Regions from separate parts of the Pseudomonas sp. PB3P13 genome, predicted to be linked through region 2. Evidence: predicted binding sites of a transcription regulator. Region 2 holds the regulator's gene; the other holds the start of a gene.
What was found. The regulator sigma-54, encoded in region 2, starts transcription at its own class of promoters, with help from an activator protein. The targets are predictions, from matches to a motif close to ANTGGCATNNANNTTGCTNT.

Region 1: the regulator sigma-54 is predicted to act here: its motif matches at 6,177-6,196, upstream of glnA (glutamate--ammonia ligase).

What each region holds. Positions count from the first base shown of each region.
Region 1 is NZ_CM142702.1:470,111-482,131, reverse strand. It holds gene ACYZT1_RS02270 (glycogen/starch/alpha-glucan phosphorylase) at 1-1,631, opposite strand, end outside; gene ACYZT1_RS02265 (YkgJ family cysteine cluster protein) at 1,891-2,331, shown strand; gene typA (translational GTPase TypA) at 2,548-4,368, opposite strand; gene thiI (tRNA uracil 4-sulfurtransferase ThiI) at 4,508-5,962, opposite strand; gene glnA (glutamate--ammonia ligase) at 6,290-7,696, shown strand; gene ACYZT1_RS02245 (DUF4124 domain-containing protein) at 7,987-8,502, shown strand; gene ACYZT1_RS02240 (DUF4124 domain-containing protein) at 8,499-9,119, shown strand; gene glnL (nitrogen regulation protein NR(II)) at 9,350-10,435, shown strand; gene ntrC (nitrogen regulation protein NR(I)) at 10,432-11,868, shown strand.
Region 2 is NZ_CM142702.1:1,053,027-1,065,047, reverse strand. It holds gene ACYZT1_RS04690 (ATP-binding cassette domain-containing protein) at 1-279, opposite strand, end outside; gene ACYZT1_RS04685 (KpsF/GutQ family sugar-phosphate isomerase) at 558-1,532, shown strand; gene ACYZT1_RS04680 (KdsC family phosphatase) at 1,532-2,056, shown strand; gene lptC (LPS export ABC transporter periplasmic protein LptC) at 2,064-2,636, shown strand; gene lptA (lipopolysaccharide transport periplasmic protein LptA) at 2,623-3,171, shown strand; gene lptB (LPS export ABC transporter ATP-binding protein) at 3,171-3,896, shown strand; gene ACYZT1_RS04660 (RNA polymerase factor sigma-54) at 4,080-5,573, shown strand; gene hpf (ribosome hibernation-promoting factor, HPF/YfiA family) at 5,648-5,956, shown strand; gene ptsN (PTS IIA-like nitrogen regulatory protein PtsN) at 5,969-6,433, shown strand; gene rapZ (RNase adapter RapZ) at 6,436-7,293, shown strand; gene ACYZT1_RS04640 (HPr family phosphocarrier protein) at 7,309-7,584, shown strand; gene ACYZT1_RS04635 (IS4 family transposase) at 7,752-9,065, opposite strand; gene pmbA (metalloprotease PmbA) at 9,405-10,751, opposite strand; gene yjgA (ribosome biogenesis factor YjgA) at 10,860-11,384, shown strand; gene tldD (metalloprotease TldD) at 11,511-12,021, opposite strand, start outside.

The DNA of each region.
Region 1 (12,021 bases), 580 kb from region 2:
TTAACCGCCACGCCGAGCCGCTCGTGAATAATGTAAGCCAGGGCTTTCTTGCTGTGCAGACGCTGTTCGGCGAAAGCTTTGCGAAATGCCGGTTGCTCGGCGAACGGCTCCAGATCGAGCAAGCGTTCTTCCGGGTTATCCAGCAACTGCGGCCCGAGTGCATCGACCATCATCGAGGTCAGTTCCGGGTTGGCTTGATACAGCCAGCGGCGGAAGGTGATGCCGTTGGTCTTGTTGTTGATTCGCTCCGGGTAAAGTTTGTGCAGCTCGGAGAACACGGTTTTGCGCATCAATTGTGTGTGCAGCCCGGACACGCCGTTGACGCTGTGCGAGCCGAGGAACGCCAGGTTCCCCATGCGCACGCGGCGACCGTTGTCTTCTTCGATCAACGACACGGCGCGCAGCACGTCAAAGTCGTGAATGCCTTTGCTGCGCAGCGAATCGATGTGCTGAGCGTTGATCAGATAAATGATCTGCATGTGCCGCGGCAGCATGCGTTCCATCAGACCGACCGGCCAGGTTTCCAGCGCTTCGGGCAACAGCGTGTGGTTGGTGTACGAGAGCGTATCCACCGTAACCTGCCATGCCGCATCCCACGCCACGCCATACACGTCGACCAGCTGACGCATCAGCTCGGCCACCGCAATCGAGGGGTGAGTGTCGTTGAGCTGAATCGCTGCGTGATCGCCCAACGTCAGGACGGATGCGTGCATGTTGCGATGACGCCGCAGCAAGTCTTGCAACGACGCTGCGACAAAGAAATATTCCTGACGCAGCCGCAGTTCCTGGCCAGCCTCGGTGCTGTCCGCCGGGTAAAGCACGCGGGAAATACTTTCGGCCCGGGCAACTTCCGCCACGGCGCCCAAATGGTCACCGGCGTTGAAGCGTTCCAGGTGCAGGTCTTCCACGGCGCGGGCGCGCCACAGGCGCAAGGTGTTCACGCTCGCACCGCGCCAGCCGACCACCGGCGTGTCGTACGCGATGGCCCGCACGGTTTCCGCCGGGGTCCAGACTTGTTTGGTTTTGCCCGACTCTTCGGTGACCGTTTCGACACTGCCGCCGAAACCGATCGGATACACCACTTCTGGTCGCTCGAATTCCCACGGGTTGCCGAAATCCAGCCAGTGCTCGGTCTGCTCCTGCTGCCAGCCATCGACGATGGCCTGGCGGAACAAACCGTGTTCGTAACGAATGCCATAGCCGTGCCCGGCAATGCCGAGGGTGGACATGCTTTCCATGAAGCACGCGGCCAGACGCCCGAGGCCGCCGTTGCCCAGCGCGGCATCAGGTTCGAGCAAGCGGATGCGTTCAATGTCGACGCCGAGCTCGGTCATGGCTTCGCGGGCAACGTCGAGCAGGCCGAGGTTGCTCAAGCTGTCGTAGAGCAACCGGCCGATGAGGAATTCGAGGGAAAGGTAGTAAACCCGTTTCTGACCTTTGCGGTAGATCTGCCGGGTGTGGTCCATCCAGTGCTCGACCATGTGGTCGCGCGCTGCCAGTGCAATGGCTTCGAACCAGTCGTGGTCGAAGGCGTGATCCGGGTCTTTGCCCACCGCGTAGGTGAGTTTGGTCAAGACGGCATCGCGAAATGCGGCCACCTCTGCTTCGCGAACAAGTGGTTCTTGAGTCATCGATAGGACCTCGAGCGAGCGTGAAGTTTCTGAGCCTAGACGCTCTGACAGGCAGCCGACGCGCTTGTTCGGCAGTTTTCCCTGATAGTGCGAAATCTGTCGCCATTACATTGGCAGGTGCCTGAATCAATGCAGGGGGCGTGCCGAAAAACCCGAGTTTTCGCACCGCCCGGGGAAAAATCCGGCGAAAGGTTGTTCAAAAATCCACCGGTCCCGGTATGATCGCGCGCCCTGATGCACACGCTGGTAACAACCGATGATGAAGTCCAACCTGATCGCTGCCGCCGAGATCGATCGCCTCGATACCTGGGCCAAGTATTCTGCGCCGATGTGCGGCTCTTGCGTATCCAGCTGCTGCACGCTGCCGGTCGAGGTCAAGATCAAGGATCTGATCCGCATTGGCATCGTCGATGAATTCGAGCGCGGCGAACCGGCGAAGAACATCGCCAAGCGTTTGCAGAAGGAAGGGATTGTCGAGCGCTACAACCAGAAATCGGAAATCTTCACGTTGCAGCGCATGAGCAATAACGATTGCCTGTACCTGGATCGTAAAAGCCGTCTGTGCACTATTTATGAAAAGCGGCCGGATACTTGCCGCAATCACCCGAAGATCGGCCCGCGGCCGGGGTATTGCGCTTACAAGCCCAAAGAAGTGGCGCGCGAGACCAGCAGCTCCCGCCGTACCCTCGAGAAGTTTTGATCCAACATTTCGCCGTCTGACCGGGCCTCATCGCGAGCAGGCTCACTCCCACAGAGTTCGGCGGTGTCCACAGGTTTTGTGAACACCACACTTCACTGTAGGAGTGAGCCTGCTCGCGATGGGGCCAGCCCATTGAACACACAAACCCCAGACAAACAAAAACGCCCCCGATCTCGCGATCGGGGGCGTTTTTTCAAGCGCTAACTAAGTCGAAACTCAGTTGCCGCTTTTCTTGGCAGCGCGGGTACGCTCGCTTTCGCCCAGGATCTTCTTGCGAAGACGGATGGACTTGGGAGTGACTTCGCACAATTCGTCTTCTTGAACGAATTCCAGAGCCTGCTCCAGGGTGAAGCGGATAGGCGGAACCAGTGCGATGGTTTCGTCTTTACCCGAAGCACGCATGTTGTCGAGCTTCTTGCCTTTGGTTGGGTTGACGCCCAGGTCGTTGTCGCGGCTGTTGATGCCGACGATTTGACCTTCGTACACGTCTTCACCGTGACCCAGGAACAGTTTGCCGCGAGCCTGCAGGGTTTCCAGCGAGTAAGTCAGAGCCTTACCGGTGGCAACCGAAACCAGCACGCCGTTCTGACGACCGGACATGTCGCCGGATTTCATCACGTCGTAACGGTCGAAGATCGAGGTCAGGATGCCTGCACCGGAGGTCAGGGTCAGGAACTCGTTACGGAAACCGATCAGGCCACGCGCCGGGATGTTGTACTCAAGGCGCACACGGCCCTTGCCATCCGGAACCATGTTGGTCAGGTCGCCCTTTCGGATACCGATCTGTTCCATGATCGAACCTTGCGATTCTTCCGGCAGGTCGATGGTCACGTTTTCGTACGGTTCGTGCTTGACGCCGTCAACCATACGGATGATCACTTCCGGACGACCCACACCCATTTCGAAGCCTTCGCGACGCATGGTTTCGATCAGTACCGAGAGGTGCAGCTCACCACGGCCGGAGACTTTGAACTTGTCGGCGGTGTCGCCTTCTTCAACGCGCAGAGCCACGTTGTAGAGCAGTTCCTTGTCCAGACGTTCCTTGATGTTACGGGACGTCACGAACTTGCCTTCTTTACCGCAGAAAGGCGAGTCGTTTACCTGGAAGGTCATGGAAACGGTCGGCTCGTCAACGGTCAGCGGCTTCATCGCTTCAACGTTCAACGGGTCGCACAGAGTGTCCGAGATGAACAGCTGATCGAAACCGCTGATGCAGACGATGTCGCCGGCAGCTGCTTCGTCAACGTCGATACGGTGCAGACCGTGGTGCCCCATCAGCTTCAGGATACGACCGTTACGCTTCTTGCCGTCGGCGTCGATGGCGATAACCGGAGTGTTCGGCTTGATGCGGCCACGAGCGATACGGCCAACGCCGATAACACCCAGGAAGCTGTTGTAGTCCAGAGCCGAGATTTGCATCTGGAACGGACCGTCACGGTCAACTTGCGGCGCAGGTACGTTGTCGACGATCGACTGGTACAGCGGGGTCATGTCTTCAGCCATGTCGGTGTGTTCCAGACCGGCAATGCCGTTCAGGGCCGAGGCGTAGACGACTTTGAAGTCCAGCTGTTCTTCGGTGGCACCGAGGTTGTCGAACAGGTCGAAGATCTGGTCCAGAACCCAGTCCGGACGCGCGCCTGGACGGTCAACCTTGTTGATCACCACGATTGGACGCAGGCCGGCTTCGAAAGCCTTCTTGGTCACGAAACGGGTTTGCGGCATAGGGCCGTCTTGAGCGTCAACCAGCAGCAGAACGGAGTCAACCATCGACATCACGCGTTCAACTTCGCCGCCGAAGTCGGCGTGGCCCGGGGTGTCCACGATGTTGATGTGGTAGCCGTTCCAGTTGATGGCGGTGTTTTTCGCCAGAATGGTAATACCGCGCTCTTTCTCCTGGTCGTTGGAGTCCATCACGCGCTCGTCGTTGAGCTCGTTGCGCTCCAGGGTGCCGGATTGACGCAAGAGTTTGTCTACCAGGGTGGTTTTACCGTGGTCAACGTGAGCAATGATGGCGATGTTGCGTAGATTTTCGATCACTTGTGTATCTCGATCAGAGGATTCGGTGTGCTGACAAGTCTTGGCAGCGATTAACAGTAGAGTCAGGCCTTGCCGTTACAGCTTGACGGCAGAGTCGGGGGGCCGGTGACGCAGGCCACAGGCAAACAGCCCCGGGCTCTTAGCTCGGTCGATAAACGCGCACATTGGCATGCCCCTCACTGAGCAAATGGTGGGCATGCAGGCGACTCATCACGCCTTTGTCGCAATACAGCAGGTACTGGCGAGTAGGGTCCAGTTCCTTGAAACGAGCGTTCAATGCATAAAACGGCATCGCTTGTACCTCAACGCCAGCGAGCTCCAGCGGCTCGTCTTCAGCGGCATCCTGATGGCGGATGTCGATGATGATCTGGCCCGCGAGTGCTTCGCTGACTTCTTCGATCTGCAAGTCCTGGCCCAATTCGTCGATCACGCGATCGATCGGCACCAGTTTGGCGTTCTCGAGCGCCCGCTCAAGGACTGCCATGTCGAATTCTTTCTCTTCATGCTCCACGCGAGGACGCTTGGCGTGGGTCTTGGGGTTCACCGAGATGACCCCACAGTATTCCGGCATGTGCTTGGCGAAATCGGCAGTCCCGATTTCGTTGGCCAGGTCGATGATGTCCTGCTTGTGACTGGCGATCAGCGGACGCAAGACCAGCTTGTCGGTCACGCAGTCGATCACGGACAGGTTTGGCAATGTCTGGCTCGACACCTGGGAAATCGCTTCACCGGTGACCAGCGCTTCGATCTCCAGCCGATCGGCAATACGGGAAGCAGCGCGCAACATCATACGCTTCAAAACTACACCCATATGACTGTTATCGACTTTCCCCAGAATTTCTCCCAGGACTTCCTCAAACGGCACACTGACAAATAACACGCGTTGGGAGCTGCCGTACTTCTTCCAGATGAAGTGCGCGACTTCCATGACGCCCAGTTCATGGGCCCGCCCGCCCAGATTGAAGAAACAAAAATGACTCATCAGGCCGCGACGCATGATCTGGTAAGCCGCGACAGTGGAATCGAACCCGCCGGACATCAGCACAAGCGTCTGTTCCAGGGCACCCAGCGGGTAACCACCGATGCTGTTGTGCTGGTTGTGGATAACGAACAACCGTTTGTCGCGAATTTCGATGCGAACTTCGATTTCCGGCGCTTTCAGCGAAATTCCGGCAGCGCCACACTGACGACGCAGTTGGCTGCCGACGTATTTCTCGACGTCCATCGAAGTGAATTCATGCTTGCCGGCACGCTTGCAGCGCACCGAAAAAATCTTGCCGGCCAATGCATCACCGAAGTGCAGTTTGCACTTGGCGACGATGTCGTCGAAGTCACCCAACGGGTATTCGTCAACCTGCAGGAAATGCGCGATACCGGGCATGCAGCTCAGCCGCTCGGTCATCTCTTTCAGCGCTTTGGCCTCGGTGACACGGGTTTCCAGCTCGAGATTGTCCCACACACCGTTCACCACCACCGCCGGGTCCAGGTCACGGAGCACGGTGCGGATATTTTTGGCCAACTGGCGGATGAAACGCATCCGTACCGGGCGGCTTTTGATGGTGATCTCGGGGAAGACTTTTACGATTAGTTTCATGAAAACAGCGCGCGCTGGGCCAGCCGAAAAAGGGGGGCGCGGATTATAGCGGAAATTGCTCAAGGTTTAACCAGTTAATGTGCAGAAGGTTTTCCGTGCACCAAAACGGGTCGTTTGCAGATTAAAGCGCGACATAACAGGGCGATTAATTTAGCCTCGACGCATTAATGGCCTTAATAAGCGTGATATTGGGGCAAAAAACCCATGCTGGGGCACTGGCATGCAATTTGCTCCCTTGTGAGGCAGGTTGCCTTGGCAGAGTATTCGCGCCGGCATCACCACTATTAAGGGCATCCACTACCCGCCCTAATTCACCCGGAGGACACTATGTCGAAGTCGGTTCAACTCATCAAAGATCATGACGTCAAGTGGATTGATCTGCGCTTCACGGACACCAAAGGCACTCAGCACCACGTGACCATGCCGGCTCGCGATGCGCTGGAAGACGACTTCTTCGAAGTTGGCAAGATGTTCGACGGTTCCTCCATCGCTGGCTGGAAAGGCATCGAAGCCTCCGACATGATCCTGCTGCCGGATGACGATTCTGCCGTTCTCGATCCTTTCACTGAAGAGCCGACCCTGATCCTGGTCTGCGACATCATCGAACCTTCGACCATGCAAGGTTACGATCGCGATCCGCGTGCCATCGCCCACCGCGCCGAGGAATACCTGAAAACCACCGGTATCGGTGACACCGTATTCTGCGGTCCTGAGCCAGAGTTTTTCATCTTCGACGAAGTGAAGTTCAAGTCCGACATCTCCGGCTCCATGTTCAAAATCTTCTCCGAGCAAGGCTCGTGGATGTCCGACCAGGACGTGGAAGGCGGCAACCGTGGCCACCGTCCAGGCGTGAAAGGCGGCTACTTCCCGGTTCCGCCGTTCGACCACGACCATGAAATCCGCACCTCGATGTGCAACGCGCTGGAAGAAATGGGTCAGGTCGTTGAAGTTCACCACCACGAGGTGGCAACTGCCGGTCAGAACGAAATCGGTGTCAAGTTCAACACCCTGGTGAAGAAAGCTGACGAAGTTCAGACGCTGAAATATGTTGTGCACAACGTTGCCGACGCTTACGGCCGCACCGCTACCTTCATGCCCAAGCCGCTGTACGGCGACAACGGTTCGGGTATGCACGTGCACATGTCCATCTCCAAAGATGGCAAGAACACCTTCGCTGGCGAAGGCTATGCCGGCCTGTCGGAAACCGCTCTGTACTTCATCGGCGGCATCATCAAGCACGGCAAGGCCCTGAACGGCTTCACCAACCCGGCTACCAACTCCTACAAGCGTCTGGTGCCAGGCTTCGAAGCTCCGGTAATGCTGGCCTACTCGGCGCGCAACCGTTCCGCCTCGATCCGTATTCCATACGTCAACAGCCCTAAAGGCCGTCGTATCGAGGCACGTTTCCCGGATCCGGCTGCCAACCCGTACCTGGCTTTCGCAGCGCTGCTGATGGCTGGCCTGGACGGCATCCAGAACAAGATCCACCCTGGCGACGCTGCCGACAAAAACCTGTACGACCTGCCGCCTGAAGAGGCGAAAGAGATCCCACAAGTGTGCGGCAGCCTGAAAGAAGCCCTGGAAGAACTGGACAAGGGTCGTGCGTTCCTGACCAAAGGCGGCGTGTTCTCCGACGATTTCATCGACGCTTACATCGCTCTGAAAAGCGAAGAAGAAATCAAGGTCCGCACCTTCGTACACCCACTGGAATATGAGCTGTACTACAGCTGCTGATCCGGTAGCGCCTGCGCGAGCGGCGTGAAGAGAGAGGCCTCCTTCGGGAGGTCTTTTTTGTGGCTGCGTTTTACAGCCCGGCGATACCCCCCTGCGAGCTTGCTCGCGATAGCGCTGTGTCAGTCAGCACCCATGTAAAATGTACGACCGAATCGCGAGCAGGCTCGCTCCCACAGGAAACTGCGCCGTCTGACGAATAGCAAAAATTCATGCCCGGATGTTTACAGCTTGGGCCAACTGCCGACCGTGGCCTATGCTGCAAGCCAACGCTTTGAGATCGGGTTAATGTTATGGGTCGTGGTTTTCTATTTGTCCTGCTGCTGATCGCCCTGCCCGCCGCAGCTCAGATTTACAAATACACCGACGCCGACGGCAACACCGCCTACAGCAATCAGCCGCCCGACGGCGTGAGGGCCGAAGCGGTCGAATTGCCGCCACTCAACAGTGTTGAGTCACAACAGCCGACTGCCCCTGTGCCTGCCACCGAAGCCAACAGCCGCGAGCAACCGCGGAGTGCCTACGAGATACTCGAGCTGACCAACCTGCCCACCACTGAAGCGCTGCGCGCCAACAACGGCACGTTTACCGTGAATGTACTGATAAAGCCGCGCCTGCAAGGTCCACACCTGTTCAGACTGGTGCTGGACGATCAACCCTACGGCCAGCCGAGCAACGTGCCGATTCTGCAACTGGTCAACATCGATCGCGGCACACACAGTCTCGCGGTCCAGGTCATCAGCGGCGAAGCGGTTGTCCAACAGAGTCCATCCGTGACCTTCACCCTTCAACGAGTGCATACGCCATGAGGTTGTGGCTGCTGATCGCTTGCCTGATTGCGCTACCGGCATCGGCGCAGGTATTCACTTACATCGACGCCCAGGGCAATCGGGTTTTCACCGATCAGCCGGGGTCGGGCAACGCCAAACGCGTGCCGTTGGCGCCGAGCAATCGCATGTCAGCCAACCCGACCAGCGCCGCGCCAGCGGTTGCCGAGCAGAAGCCCACGGCCAAACCGTCCTTTCACTACAACATGCTCCGGCTGCTGATTCCCGAGCCCGACGCCACGGTCCGCAGTACTGCCGGCGAACTCATCGTCAGCGCCACCAGCGAACCCGGCCTGCAACGCGGCCATCGTTATCGATTGCTACTGGACGGCCAACCCACCGGCGAGCCCGGCGCCAGTCCGGTTTTCGCGCTCACCGATATTGATCGTGGCACGCACAACCTGTCCGTCGAGATTGTTGACGAGCAGGGACGCACCGTGGAGCGCACCGCCAATCAACCCTTCCACATGTTGCGCATTTCCCTCGCGCAGAAACGTCAGGTCAAACCCTGCGCCCTCGCGGATTACGGCCAACGGCCAGAATGCCCGCTGAAAGACAAACCTGAAGAAGAAAAAAATCCCTTTTTGCGTTTCTTCTAACCTCGATGCAGCTCCCGCACTATATTGGTGCGATACGGTTTGACGGAACCTCATCGCCACCCATTTTGGTTCGGAAATAGCCGCGAGAGCTGGCAGAACGCCACGCAAACGAGCGTTAAACACCCGTTTCAGGGTTTCACCGCTTCTTTTCGGAGCCTTGGTTTGTTTTTTGCATTTTCCCTGCATCGGCGCGTTATTCCTGCGCATGCCCTGCTCCAAAAGAGGTCCTGATGACCATAAGCGACGCACTGCACCGACTGTTGCTAGACAACCTGACCACCGCCACCATCCTGCTGGATGCCGAGCTGCATCTGGAATACATGAACCCGGCGGCGGAAATGCTTTTGGCCATCAGCGGCCAGCGAAGTCATGGGCAATTCATCAGCGAACTGTTTACCGAATCTCCCGAGGCACTCAACTCCCTGCGTCAGGCCGTTGAGCACGCGCACCCTTTTACAAAACGCGAAGCGATGCTCACTGCCCTGACCGGTCAGACACTGACGGTCGATTACGCGGTAACGCCGATCCTGGCCAATGCCGCCACCAAGTTGTTACTGGAAGTGCACCCGCGCGATCGTTTGTTGCGGATCACCAAGGAAGAGGCGCAGTTGTCGAAGCAGGAAACCAGCAAGATGCTGGTTCGCGGGCTCGCTCACGAGATCAAGAACCCGCTAGGCGGAATTCGCGGCGCCGCACAACTGCTGGCCCGCGAACTACCGGAAGAGAGCCTGCGCGACTACACCAACGTCATTATTGAAGAAGCCGATCGCCTGCGTAATCTGGTCGATCGCATGCTCGGCTCGAACAAACTGCCGTCGCTGGCCATGTGCAACATTCATGAGGTGCTGGAAAGGGTCTCGCACCTGGTTGAGGCGGAAAGCCAAGGCTGCATCACTCTGGCCCGCGACTACGACCCGAGCATCCCTGACGTAACGATCGACCGCGAACAAATGATTCAGGCCGTCTTGAACATCGTGCGCAACGCGATGCAGGCCATTAGCAGCCAGAACGAATTACGCCTGGGCCGCATCACTCTGCGCACCCGCGCCATGCGCCAGTTCACCATCGGCCACGTGCGCCATCGCCTGGTCACCAAGATCGAGATCATCGATAACGGTCCCGGCATCCCTGCCGAGCTGCAGGAAACCATTTTCTTCCCTATGGTAAGCGGTCGTCCGGACGGTACCGGGCTGGGCCTGGCCATTACCCAGAACATCATCAGCCAGCACCATGGCCTGATCGAGTGCGACAGCCACGCAGGCCAGACCACGTTCTCGATCTTTCTGCCACTGGAACAAGGAGCCACATCGACATGAGCCGTAGTGAAACCGTGTGGATCGTCGATGACGACCGATCAATCCGTTGGGTCCTGGAAAAAGCCTTGCAGCAGGAAGGCATGACCACGCAGAGCTTCGACAGCGCCGATGGCGTGATGAGCCGACTGGCGCGCCAGCAACCGGACGTGATCATTTCCGACATCCGCATGCCCGGCGCCAGCGGTCTGGACCTGCTGGCGCGGATTCGCGAGCAACACCCTCGGCTGCCTGTGATCATCATGACGGCGCACTCGGACCTGGACAGCGCGGTTGCGTCCTATCAGGGCGGCGCCTTTGAATACCTGCCAAAACCGTTCGATGTCGACGAGGCGGTGTCGCTGGTCAAGCGCGCCAACCAGCACGCACAAGAGCAGCAAGGCCTGGAAGTACCTGTCGCGCTGACCCGTACACCGGAAATCATCGGCGAAGCGCCTGCGATGCAGGAAGTGTTTCGCGCCATCGGCCGCTTGAGCCACTCCAACATCACCGTGCTGATCAACGGCGAATCCGGTACCGGTAAAGAGCTGGTGGCCCACGCTTTGCACCGTCACAGCCCGCGAGCAGCATCGCCGTTCATTGCTTTGAACATGGCGGCGATTCCGAAAGATTTGATGGAATCCGAGCTGTTCGGCCACGAAAAAGGCGCGTTCACCGGCGCGGCCAACCTGCGTCGCGGTCGTTTTGAACAGGCTGACGGCGGCACGCTGTTTCTCGATGAAATCGGCGACATGCCAGCGGATACGCAGACTCGATTGCTGCGCGTTTTGGCCGATGGCGAGTTCTACCGCGTTGGCGGTCACATGCCGGTTAAAGTCGATGTACGGATCATCGCCGCCACTCACCAGAACCTGGAAACCCTGGTGCAGGCCGGCAAATTCCGTGAGGACTTGTTTCATCGTCTCAACGTTATCCGCATTCATATCCCACGATTATCGGATCGTCGCGAAGATATTCCGACCCTGGCCAGGCATTTCCTCAGCCGCGCGGCGCAAGAGATGGCGGTCGAGCCGAAACTGCTGAAAAGCGAGACCGAGGAATACCTCAAGAACCTGCCGTGGGGCGGCAACGTGCGTCAGCTGGAAAACACCTGCCGCTGGATCACGGTGATGGCATCGGGTCGAGAGGTGCACATCGGCGACCTGCCGCCGGAGCTGCTGAACCTGCCGCAAGATTCGGCACCTGTGACCAACTGGGAGCAAGCGTTGCGTCAGTGGGCCGATCAGGCACTGGCGCGTGGCCAGTCGAGTCTGCTCGATAGCGCGGTGCCGACGTTCGAGCGGATCATGATCGAGACAGCATTGAAACATACGGCCGGGCGGCGTCGTGATGCGGCGGTTTTGTTGGGCTGGGGACGTAATACCCTGACGCGCAAGATCAAGGAACTGGGAATGAAGGTCGATGGTGGGGATGAGGATGAGGGGGAAGAGGGTTAAGCGGCGTGTAGATCTTCGCTGACTGTTACAGCCCATCGCGAGCAAGCTCGCTCCTACAGTCGATTTCAGTGTTTTCGCGCATACGTGAACGCCCCTGAACCCTGTGGGAGCGAGCTTGCTCGCGATGCTTTTGGGGCACGGCGCACCGACTGA
Region 2 (12,021 bases):
GCTCTGAAACAACACGCCCATGTGCTTGCGCGCATCGAACAGATCGCTGCGCGACAGTTTTGGCAGATTCTGACCGTTGACCCAGACTTCGCCCTTGGTCGGCCGCAACTGGGCGCCCATCAAACGCAGCAATGTGGTCTTGCCACACCCGGAAGGTCCCATGATGCCGGTGACCTTTCCGCGCGGTATACGGATATCGACGTTATTGAAAATGCTGCGCGCACCGCGCTTGAAGGTCAGTCCCTTCAGCTCGACCGCGTAGGCGTTATCGGCACTCATCTAAACTCCTTTCGATGCAGCCCCCTCACTCGGACGCCTGACTTTCTGGCGAAAGCACATGGCTAACCGGGCGGGCCGAACTGGCGGCGAACTATATCACCGCAAAGGCCAAGCGCCCAAGGCCTACGCGGGCCATCTTCGGTCACTTAACAGCCTTAAAGCTTCACACGGAAGTATTAAGCGCAACAAGGAATGACAAAGGCTGACGAACTTGCGTGAGGGTTTTGCTTAATGCCGCTATAATCGCCGCCTTTTCATCAGGCTATACGATTTCAGACATGAGCCAATCCAGCGACCTGATTCAGTCAGCCCAACGCACCATCCGCCTCGAAATGGAAGCCGTACAAGGCTTGTTACCCCATATCGACGCAGAGTTCGTACGCGCGTGCGAAATGATCCTGGCGAGCAAAGGGCGCGTGGTCGTGGTCGGCATGGGCAAATCGGGGCATGTGGGCAACAAGATCGCCGCGACCCTGGCCAGCACCGGCACCACGGCTTTTTTCGTGCACCCGGCTGAAGCCAGCCACGGCGACATGGGCATGATCACTGGCGATGACATCATCCTGGCCCTGTCGAACTCCGGCTCCACCAATGAAATCGTCACCCTGCTGCCGCTGATCAAGCGCCTTGGCATCCAGCTGATCAGCATGACCGGCAACCCTGATTCACCGCTGTCCAAAGCGGCCGAAGTCAACCTGAATGTCCACGTGGAGCACGAGGCCTGCCCGCTGAACCTGGCGCCTACGTCTTCGACGACTGCTGCGCTGGTGATGGGCGACGCCCTCGCGGTGGCGCTGCTGGAAGCCCGCGGTTTCACTGCTGAAGACTTCGCCTTCTCGCACCCAGGCGGCGCGCTTGGCCGTCGCCTGCTGCTGAAAGTGGAAAACGTCATGCACGCCGGACAGGAACTGCCGCAAGTCCAGCGCGGCACCCTGCTCAAGGACGCGCTGATGGAAATGACCCGCAAAGGCCTGGGCATGACAGTGATCCTGGAAGCCGACGGCACGCTCGCCGGGATTTTCACGGACGGCGATTTGCGCCGCACCCTGGATCGCAGCATTGACATCCATAGCGCCACCATCGATCAGGTCATGACCGCCCACGGCAAGACCGCCCGCGCCGAAATGCTCGCCGCCGAGGCTTTGAAAATCATGGAAGACCATAAAATCAATGCGCTGGTCGTGGTTGACGGCGACGACCGCCCGGTCGGCGCCTTGAACATGCACGACCTGTTGCGTGCGGGAGTAATGTAATGAGCGCGGACCTGCTGCAACGCGGCAAACAGATCAAACTGGCTGTTTTCGACGTCGATGGCGTACTGACCGACGGTCGCCTGTACTTCCTCGAAGACGGTAGCGAATTCAAGACTTTCAACACACTCGACGGTCAAGGCATCAAGATGTTGATGGCAGCCGGCGTACAGACCGCTATCATCAGTGGGCGCAAGACCCCGGTGGTTGAGCGGCGCGCGAAGAATCTCGGCATTCCCCACCTGTATCAGGGTCGGGAAGACAAACTGGTGGTGCTCGACGAGCTTCTCGCCCAGCTCAACCTGAGCTATGAACAGGTCGCGTATCTCGGGGACGACCTGCCGGACCTGCCGGTGATCCGCCGCGTCGGCCTCGGCATGGCGGTGGCCAGCGCGGCCAGCTTTGTCCGCGAACATGCCCACGGCATCACCCAGGCCCGTGGTGGCGAAGGTGCCGCTCGCGAATTCTGCGAATTGATCCTGCGCGCCCAGGGCCGCCTCGATGCGGCCAACGCCGCGTACCTGTGAGCCAACTATGCTGAGCAAGAAATTTCGCAACACCCTGATGTTCGGATGCATCGCGGCCATTTTTGCCGCGGTGGGCTACTGGAACATCAGCCCGGAACGCTTCCTCGACAAGCCAGTGGCCAAAGTCGACGAAACCGAGATCGACTATTACGCGATCAACGCCCACAGCGTTCAGTACCTGCCGGATGGCAAGCTGCAATACGAAATGACCTCCGACAAGGTCGAACACCTGAAAGCGACCGAAGTAACGCTGTTGACCAATCCGGACCTGTACCTGTATCGCGGCACCCAGTTTCCGTGGCATGTGCAGAGCGAGCGTGGCGAGGTCAACCCGGACGGCACTCAGGTCGAGCTGATCGATTCGGTGCGGATCACCCGCTTCGATGAGAAAGACCGCAAGACCCTGATTACCTCCACCCGCATGACCGTGTTCCCGCAGCGGCAATATGCGGAGACCGCTCAACCCGTTAGAATCGACGGCGCTGGTGGTGTCTCGACTGGTAACGGAATGAAAGCGTATTTGAAAGAAAGCAGGATACACCTGCTATCGAACGTAAGAGGACAGTATGAGGCTCGTTAAAACTCTCCCTATTTTGCTCGGTCTGAGCGCAGCACTGGGAAGCGTGAGCGCCTGGGCTCTGCCGGACGATCAACAGCAGCCTATCCGCATCCAGGCGGACGATGCCCAACTGGACGACAAGAACGGTATTGCCACTTATAAGGGTGACGTGATCATCACTCAGGGCTCGATGAAGGTCACCGGAAACACTGTGACCATGACCCGCACCCAGGCCGGCGATATTGACGTGGTGACTTCGGTGGGCAACCTCGCCTACTTCGAGCAACTGCAAACGGCCGGCGACACCAAGCCGGTTCAGGGCTACGGGGTGACTATCCAGTATCACGCCTCGCAAGACCGCGTCGTGCTGATCGATCGCGCCAAGGTCATCGACAAGGATGGCAACATCACCCAGGGCGAAAAGATCGTCTATGACACCAACAAGAAGCTTGCCAGCGCCGGTCGCGCTACGGGCAGCAAGGTCACCGAGTCGCGTCCGCGCATCGACATGGTGATCCAGCCGAAGAAGAAAACCGACGAGCAGAAGGCCCAGTAATGGCAACTCTGAAAGCCCAGCATCTGGCCAAGAGCTACAAGAGCCGCCAGGTCGTGCGTGACGTCAGCCTGTCCATCGACAGCGGTCAGATCGTCGGCTTGCTTGGCCCCAACGGCGCCGGCAAAACCACCTGCTTCTACATGATCGTGGGCCTGGTACAGGCCGATCAAGGCCGAGTACTGATCGACGACCTGGACGTCAGCCACCAGCCCATGCACGGTCGTGCGAAGGCTGGTATCGGCTATCTTCCGCAGGAAGCGTCAATCTTCCGCAAACTGTCGGTTGCAGACAACATCATGGCGATCCTCGAGACCCGCAAGGAACTCGACAAGACCGCACGCCGCAAGGAACTGGAAAGCCTGCTGCAGGAATTCCACATCAGCCACATTCGCGACAACCTCGGCATGAGCCTGTCCGGTGGTGAACGCCGCCGCGTGGAAATTGCCCGCGCCCTGGCCACCAACCCGAAATTCATCCTCCTCGACGAACCCTTCGCCGGCGTGGACCCGATTTCGGTCGGCGACATCAAGCAGATCATTCACCACCTCAAAGCCAAAGGCATTGGCGTGCTGATCACCGACCACAACGTTCGTGAAACCCTGGATATCTGCGAAACGGCCTACATCGTCAACGACGGTCAACTGATCGCCGAAGGTGACTCCGCCACCATCCTGGCCAACGATCTGGTCAAGGAAGTTTATCTGGGCCACGAGTTCCGTCTGTAAGCGCTGAGTGTCTGGCTAGTCGGCCGAGCGCCTGACGCGATGAACACCTCAGTGTGTTTTATTGTTACCGCGCTCTAGGCAAACACTTCAGTTTCAGGCATATAATTTGCTTAAGTTTGGCGCTTCGGCGCCCTGTAGTGGATGGCGCATGTGCGCCGGCGAATAAGGTGTTAAGCCCCTGCCATGAAACCATCGCTAGTCTTGAGAATGGGCCAGCAGCTGACGATGACACCGCAGCTGCAACAGGCCATCCGCCTGCTCCAATTGTCGACCCTGGACCTGCAGCAGGAAATCCAGGAGGCCCTGGAGTCCAATCCGATGCTCGAACGCCAGGAAGAAGGCGACGACTTCGATAACGCTGACCCGTTGGCCGACAAGGCCGAACAACCTCCAAACGCCGATGTTTCGGAACCCTCCTATCAGGAAACGGCCCCGACGGTGGACAACCTGGAGGAAGGTGACTGGAACGAGCGCATTCCTAATGAGTTGCCGGTCGACACCGCGTGGGAAGACGTCTACCAGACCAGCGCCAGCAGCCTGCCGAGCAGTGACGACGACGAGTGGGACTTCACCACCCGCACCTCAGCCGGCGAGAGCTTGCAGAGCCATTTGCTGTGGCAGCTGAACCTGGCGCCGATGTCCGACACCGATCGCCTGATCGCCGTGACTTTGATCGACTGCATCAATAATCAGGGCTACCTCGACGAAACACTCGATGAAATCCTCGAAGCCTTCGATCCCGAACTGGACGTCGAACTCGATGAAATTGAAGCCGTCCTGCACCGCATCCAGCAATTCGAACCGGCCGGCATCGGCGCTCGCAACCTGAGCGAATGCCTGTTGCTGCAACTGCGCCAGCTGCCGCCCAAGACGCCTTGGTTGAGCGAAGCCAAGCGCCTGGTCTGCGATTACATCGACATGCTCGGCAGCCGCGATTACAGCCAGCTGATGCGCCGCATGAAGCTCAAGGAAGACGAACTGCGCCAGGTCATCGAACTGGTGCAGAGCCTCAACCCGCGCCCAGGCTCGCAAATCGAATCCAGCGAAGCCGAATACGTCGTGCCTGACGTGATCGTGCGCAAGGACAACGAGCGCTGGCTGGTGGAGCTTAATCAGGAGTCGGTGCCACGGCTGCGAGTCAACGCCCAATACGCCGGTTTCGTGCGTCGCGCTGACACCAGCGCCGATAACACTTTCATGCGCAATCAGCTGCAGGAGGCTCGCTGGTTCATCAAGAGCCTGCAAAGCCGCAACGAAACGCTGATGAAAGTCGCTACCCAGATCGTCGAGCATCAGCGCGGTTTTCTGGAGTACGGCGACGAAGCCATGAAGCCGTTGGTGCTACATGACATCGCCGAAGCGGTGGGCATGCACGAATCGACGATTTCCCGGGTTACCACGCAGAAGTTCATGCATACCCCTCGCGGTATCTATGAACTGAAATACTTTTTCTCCAGTCACGTCAGCACCTCTGAAGGCGGCGAATGCTCGTCCACGGCGATCCGCGCGATCATCAAAAAACTGGTTGCAGCGGAAAATCAGAAAAAGCCGTTGAGTGACAGCAAGATCGCTGGTTTACTGGAGGCACAAGGCATTCAGGTGGCTCGCCGCACCGTCGCCAAGTACCGTGAATCCCTCGGGATCGCGCCTTCGAGCGAACGCAAGCGGTTGATGTAGAGTCACGTTACAGCGTTCCAGTGGCAGGCAACCCAGCCTGCCGCTTTATGCACTGGCAACGAAGGAGAAGCTGTATGCAAGTCAACATCAGTGGACACCAACTGGAAGTGACCGAACCTCTTCGCACCTACATCGGCGAAAAACTCGAACGATTAGAGAGGCATTTCGACAAGATCACCAACGTGCAGGTCACGATGACGGTCGAAAAGCTCAAGCAGAAAATCGAAGCCACGCTGCATATTCCCGGCAATGAAGTGGTCGCCAACGCGGAACATACCGATATGTACGCGGCGATCGACGCCTTGACCGACAAGCTCGATAAACAACTCAAAAAGCATAAGGAAAAGACCCAGAGCCTCCTCCAGGGCGCAACCGGTCGTTAACACTCCCTACCCATGATCCGACTTGAAAGCATCCTGACCCCCGGCCGTTCCCTCGTGAACGTGCCGGGCGGCAGCAAAAAGAAAGCCCTCGAGCAAATTGCCAACCTTATCCATAAAGAAGTCCCGGATCTGGAAATGCAAGATGTCTTCGAGGCTCTGATTGCCCGTGAAAAACTCGGCTCGACCGGTTTTGGAAACGGCATCGCCATTCCTCACTGCCGCTTGAAAGGTTGCACGTCGCCTGTCAGCGCACTGATGCACCTCGACGCCCCAATTGATTTCGACGCCATCGATGGCGCTCCGGTCGACCTGCTGTTTGTTCTGCTGGTCCCGCAGGCCGCCACCGATGCGCATCTGGAACTGTTGCGCCAGATCGCCAGCATGCTCGATCGCAAGGAAGTGCGGGAAAAACTGCGCAGCGCTCCGAGTAATGAAGCCTTGTATCAGGTTGTCCTGGACGAGCAAAACGGGCACTAATCATGCGCATGATCATTGTCAGCGGCCGCTCCGGGTCAGGTAAAAGTACTGCGCTCGCTGTTCTGGAGGACAGTGGCTATTACTGCATTGATAACCTGCCCGCCGGTTTGCTGCCGGAGTTGGCTGAACGCGCACTGATTCACACTGAACTGGCGCAACCGTTGGTGGCGGTATCCATCGACGCGCGAAATCTGCCGAGTCATTTGTCACGATTTCCGGAACTGCTCGAAGAAGTCCGCAGCCGTCACATCCAGTGTGATGTTCTGTACCTGGATGCCGACGAAGAGACGCTGCTCAAGCGCTTCTCGGAAACCCGTCGGCGCCATCCACTGAGCAGTGCCGATCGCTCGCTGGCCGAAGCGATCAGCGATGAAACCCAACTGCTTGGGCCGATTGCCGATCTTGCCGATCTGAAGGTCAACACCACCAACCTCAACCTGTATCAGCTGCGCGATACCATCAAGCTGCGCCTGTTGAATCAGCCGGAGCCCGGCACTGCGTTTCTGGTGGAGTCCTTTGGATTCAAGCGGGGCATGCCCGTCGACGCCGATCTGGTGTTCGATGTGCGTTGCCTGCCCAACCCCTACTGGAAGCCGGAACTGCGCGAGCATTCGGGGCTGGAAAAACCGGTTGCCGATTATCTGGCAGCACAGCCGGATGTCGAGGAGATGTTCCAGGACATCTCCACGTATCTGCTCAAATGGTTACCGCGCTTTGCCGCCAGTAATCGCGCCTACGTCACCATCGCAATTGGCTGCACCGGCGGTCACCACCGCTCTGTCTACCTGACCGAACGCCTGGGTCAGGTCCTGCAAAAAACCTTGAAGAACGTCCAGGTTCGCCACCGCGACCTCAGCTAAAGGATTCACATCGCGATGCCTGCTCTGGAAATCGAAATCATCAACAAGCTGGGCCTGCATGCTCGCGCGTCTGCCAAATTCGTCGGGGTTGCCGGTCAGTTCAAGGATTGCACGATCAGGGTAGGTCGCACGCCGCAAGCCACGGTTGACGGCAAAAGCATCATGGCCATGATGATGCTGGCGGCCGGCAAGGGCACCAAAATCCATCTGAGTACAGAGGGTGAGCAAGCAGATGAAGCGCTGCAAGCCTTGGTGAATCTCATTAATAATTACTTTGACGAAGGCGAATAACACCGCTGCCTTCTGCGCTTTTATGGCGCGGGGGCATGCCTCTGGATAGGGGCTCGCTTGTGATGGCGCTTGCCTGTGATGGGGCTTGCCTGTGATAGGGTCTGCCTGTGATAGGGTCTGCCTGTGATAGGGCTTGCCTGTGGCGAGGGGGCTTGCCCTAATGCCAGTCAGTTAAGCCCTCCAGCCTTCTTTTTGGGATATTTGACTGGTCTAGGCTTGACCACCCTTGGGTAACTTCGCTGTCGTCTGGCAGGTAGCATGAAGTGTTGAGCCTGGACTCTCAGCTCTGCCAGTCGTTTAGGGATCGTACCTGGCGTTTCAAGCGGGCAGAAACGCAGCGCGTTGCTGACCGCTTGAGCCAACCAGAGAAAGCTCAAACGTTGTGGTACCACCTTTATTTCTTCAGCCATCAAGCGCATCTCCTGGCGGATCAGGTTGTAGGCCAGCAGAGCTCCCCACAGTTCTTGGCGCACCAGATCAGGCTGTTTACTGCGCAATTGCTCTCCTTTGAGCAGGTTTTGCTTGATCTCGCGGTAACCCAATTCGATTTCCCAGCGTTCGTTGTAGTGCCCTGCCACCTGATGGGCAGGGTAACGTTCGGCATCGATCAACGAGGTGAGATAGCGGCGGGGTTTGTCGTCTATCGAGTACTCAATCAGTCGTGCCTGCCAATGGCTAGGAAGGTCGGGACGTTGCTTGAGTGCATCTCTGGAAACAGTCAGTCGCACAAGCCAATCACCGGCGCCCAACTCTTTGATCACCTCGTATTTAAGCGGTTTGCGTGCCCGCATGAGCCAGTGCCGTTCGGTTCCGCTTTGCTGCCAGTCAAGCAAGAGCGCTGCCGAGTAGTAGGCACGGTCAAAAATCGTCACCGAGTGATCGCTTACCGATTTCTCAAGACCTTTGGCATGGCGAAGTTCGCCGACCGAAAACTCGCCAAAACAGGCGTCCCGAATCAAGTGACTATAGGTATCCATCAGGCAAACACCGCGCACTTGTGGCCAGGCTCCGTCTCCCGAGTGAGTCCGCCCGCCACCGAAGGCTTGGCGGTTTTCCGGTGTGTCGGGGGTAGACCACACCACGCCGTCTACCGCAAAGCTGCGTAACCCTAAAAAGCCAGCCGAAGCTGGCTGCTCAGCACCGCCCCATGACTCTGCCAATTGCTTAAACAGTGCCGCCAGAGGCTCTGATCCAAGCCGTTGCCGGGCCTGGACTGCGGCGCTAGGCACAGGCACCTTTGCTTCGCCCAAAGCCAGTCCCAGCTGCTGCACGATGAGCCAAATCGGCTCGTTCTTGAACAAGGCCAACCCCACCACCAACCAGACAATGCGCTCGGCCGGCAGGCGTCTGCGGCGCAGGGAAACAGTTCCGGTCGAAGCCAGCGCTTGCTCGATCCACAGGGGATCGATCAATTGCGCGAAGCGTTCGAAAGAGATCGGATTGAGTTTGGTAACTTCTTGAAGGGCGTTTTGCAGGGACATGAAGCGGACTCATAAAAACATAAACCCGTTTCTATTACTGCTGGGCGGGCAAGTCAATTCCTTAACTGACTGGCATTAGGGCTTGCCCCCGCTGGGTCGCGAAGCGACCCCCCGGCTCCATGACTGCTTCGCAGCCAAACGGGAATCAGAACCACCACAACCCCAGCGCTCAGTGGACCGACGTGGGAGCGAGCCTGCTCGCGATAATGGTCTAACGTTCGAATAGTTTGCGGCTGACCCGCCCCCCATCGTTCGCTCCCACAGGGTTTCTTATCAAGCTCATGAAAAAGGCGCGTCACCCAAGCGGGGTAACGCGCCTTTTTTCGCAGTGGGCGAGGCTTAGCTGCCCGCCACCATCATCCGCTCGATCAACACCGAACCGGTGCGGATATTGCTGCGCAACTCCAGATCGTTACCCACGGCGACAATCTGCTTGAACATGTCGCGCATGTTGCCGGCAATCGTCACTTCCTGAACGGCAAACTGGATTTCGCCGTTCTCGACCCAGTAACCCGCCGCGCCCCGGGAGTAATCACCCGTGACCATGTTCAGCCCTTGGCCCATCAACTCGGTCACCAGCAGCCCCCGGCCCATACGCCGCAGTAACGCGGCCTGATCTTCGTCACCATGAGTGACGAACAGGTTGTGCACGCCGCCGGCGTTGGCGGTACTCGGCATACCGAGTTTGCGACCCGAATAGGTACCGAGGATGTAGGAGACCAGCTCGCCCTTCTCGACAAACGGTTTGGCGTAAGTCGCCAGGCCATCGCCATCGAACGCCGAGCTGCCCATCGCGCGCATCAAGTGCGGACGTTCATCTATGGTCAGCCATTCGGGGAACAGCTTCTGCCCCAGCGTGCCTTCAAGGAACGACGATTTGCGATACAGGCTGCCCCCGGAAATGGCCGACAGGAAACTGCCGAACAAACCGCCCGCCAGTTCAGCGGAAAAGAGTACCGGCACTTCGCAGGTCGGTACCGGCCGTGCGCCCAGTCGACTCGCCGCACGCTGCGCGGCACGCCGGCCGATGGTCACCGGGTCCGCCAGCAGATTGCCCTGGCGGCTCACGTCGTACCAGTAATCGCGCTGCATCTGGCCATCGGCCTCGGCAATCATCACGCAGCTCAGGCTGTGGCGAGTCGAAGCGTAACCGCCGACAAAACCATGACTGTTGCCATAGACGCGGCAACCTTGATGAGTGCTGAGGCTGGTGCCATCGGCGTTCTTGATGCGGCTGTCGGCATCGAAGGCGGCAGCTTCACACAGCAGAGCCTTTTCGATGGCTTGCTCGGGGGTGATGTCCCATTTGTGGAACAGATCGAAATCCGGCAGATCCCTGGCCATCAACGCGGCATCGGCGAGGCCTGACGCTTCGTCTTCGGAAGTATGTTTGGCGATGGCCAGCGCGGCGGCAACGGTTTCGCGAATGGCCTCGGGACCGGTGGCTGAGGTGCTCGCCGAGCCTTTGCGCTGGCCAACGTACAAAGTGATGCCAAAACCTTGATCGCGATTGAATTCAACCGTTTCGACTTCGCGCTGGCGAACCGTCGTAGACAGGCCTTGCTCCAGAGACACCGCCACTTCACAGGCACTGGCACCCTGGCGTCTGGCTTCAGCGATGATCTGCTCAACTTGTTCCTGCAGTGCCGGCAACGCTTGTGGGCCGACGCTTTCAACTGCACTCATGCTGTTCTCCACTCAAATTCTGCTTTCGGTGATGGCCTTCGAGCGACCGGGCCGGACAAGCGGCCCCCGACTGGTTATCATGGCGGCGTTTCTTTGCGGACGGCCACCATGGTTGATTCTTACGACGACTCCCTCGATACGGGAGAAAAAAGCAAATCCCAGGTCAAACGCGAGCTGCATGCTCTGGTTGACCTCGGCGAACGCCTTACAACGCTCAAGCCTGACTTGCTGGCAAAACTGCCGTTGACCGACGCTTTGCGCCGGGCGCTGGGCGATGCCTCCAAGCACACGGCGAATATCGCGCGTAAACGGCACCTCATGTTCATCGGCAAACTGATGCGCGATCAGGACACTGACGCCATCCTGACCCTGCTCGATCAACTCGATGCCTCCACCCGGCAGTACAACGAACGTTTCCATGGCCTGGAACGCTGGCGCGATCGCTTGATCGCGGGCGACGATGCAGTCCTGGAGAAGTTCGTGCTCGACTACCCGGAGGCTGACCGTCAGCAGTTACGCTCCCTGATCCGTCAGGCCCAGCACGAACTGGCGACCAACAAGCCGCCTGCCTCGAGCCGTAAAATCTTCAAATACATCCGTGAGCTGGACGAGACTCAACGCGGTCTGCGCTAAGTCATCTCAGCCTGTAGATACTCTGTTCACGGTCAAGCTTTCGCGAGATGTTTTTCGCTAAAAAGCTTGGCCGTATTAAATTCCTCTCCCGGGCCTGCGGCAGCTCCTACGAGGGCGCGCCTTTCCTCACGATCCTGTGCCACCCACCGTAATCGCATCAATTTTCAGCGTTGGCTGACCGACACCCACCGGTACCGACTGCCCGTCCTTTCCGCATGTACCCACGCCACTGTCCAGCGACAAGTCGTTGCCGACCATCGATACCTTGCTCATCGCTTCCGGCCCGTTGCCGATCAACGTCGCACCTTTGACCGGCGCAGTGATCCTGCCGTCCTCGATCAAATAGGCCTCGCTGGTGGAAAACACGAATTTGCCACTGGTGATGTCCACCTGACCGCCGCCCAGGTTGGCGCAGTAAATGCCCTTCTTCACCGACGCAATGATTTCCGCCGGGTCGCTTTCGCCAGCGAGCATGTAAGTGTTGGTCATGCGCGGCATTGGCAAGTGCGCATAGGATTCGCGGCGACCGTTACCGGTGCGGGCCACGCCCATCAGACGCGCGTTCAGCTTGTCTTGCATGTAGCCCTTGAGTACACCGTTTTCGATCAGCGTGGTGCACTCGGTCGGGGTGCCTTCG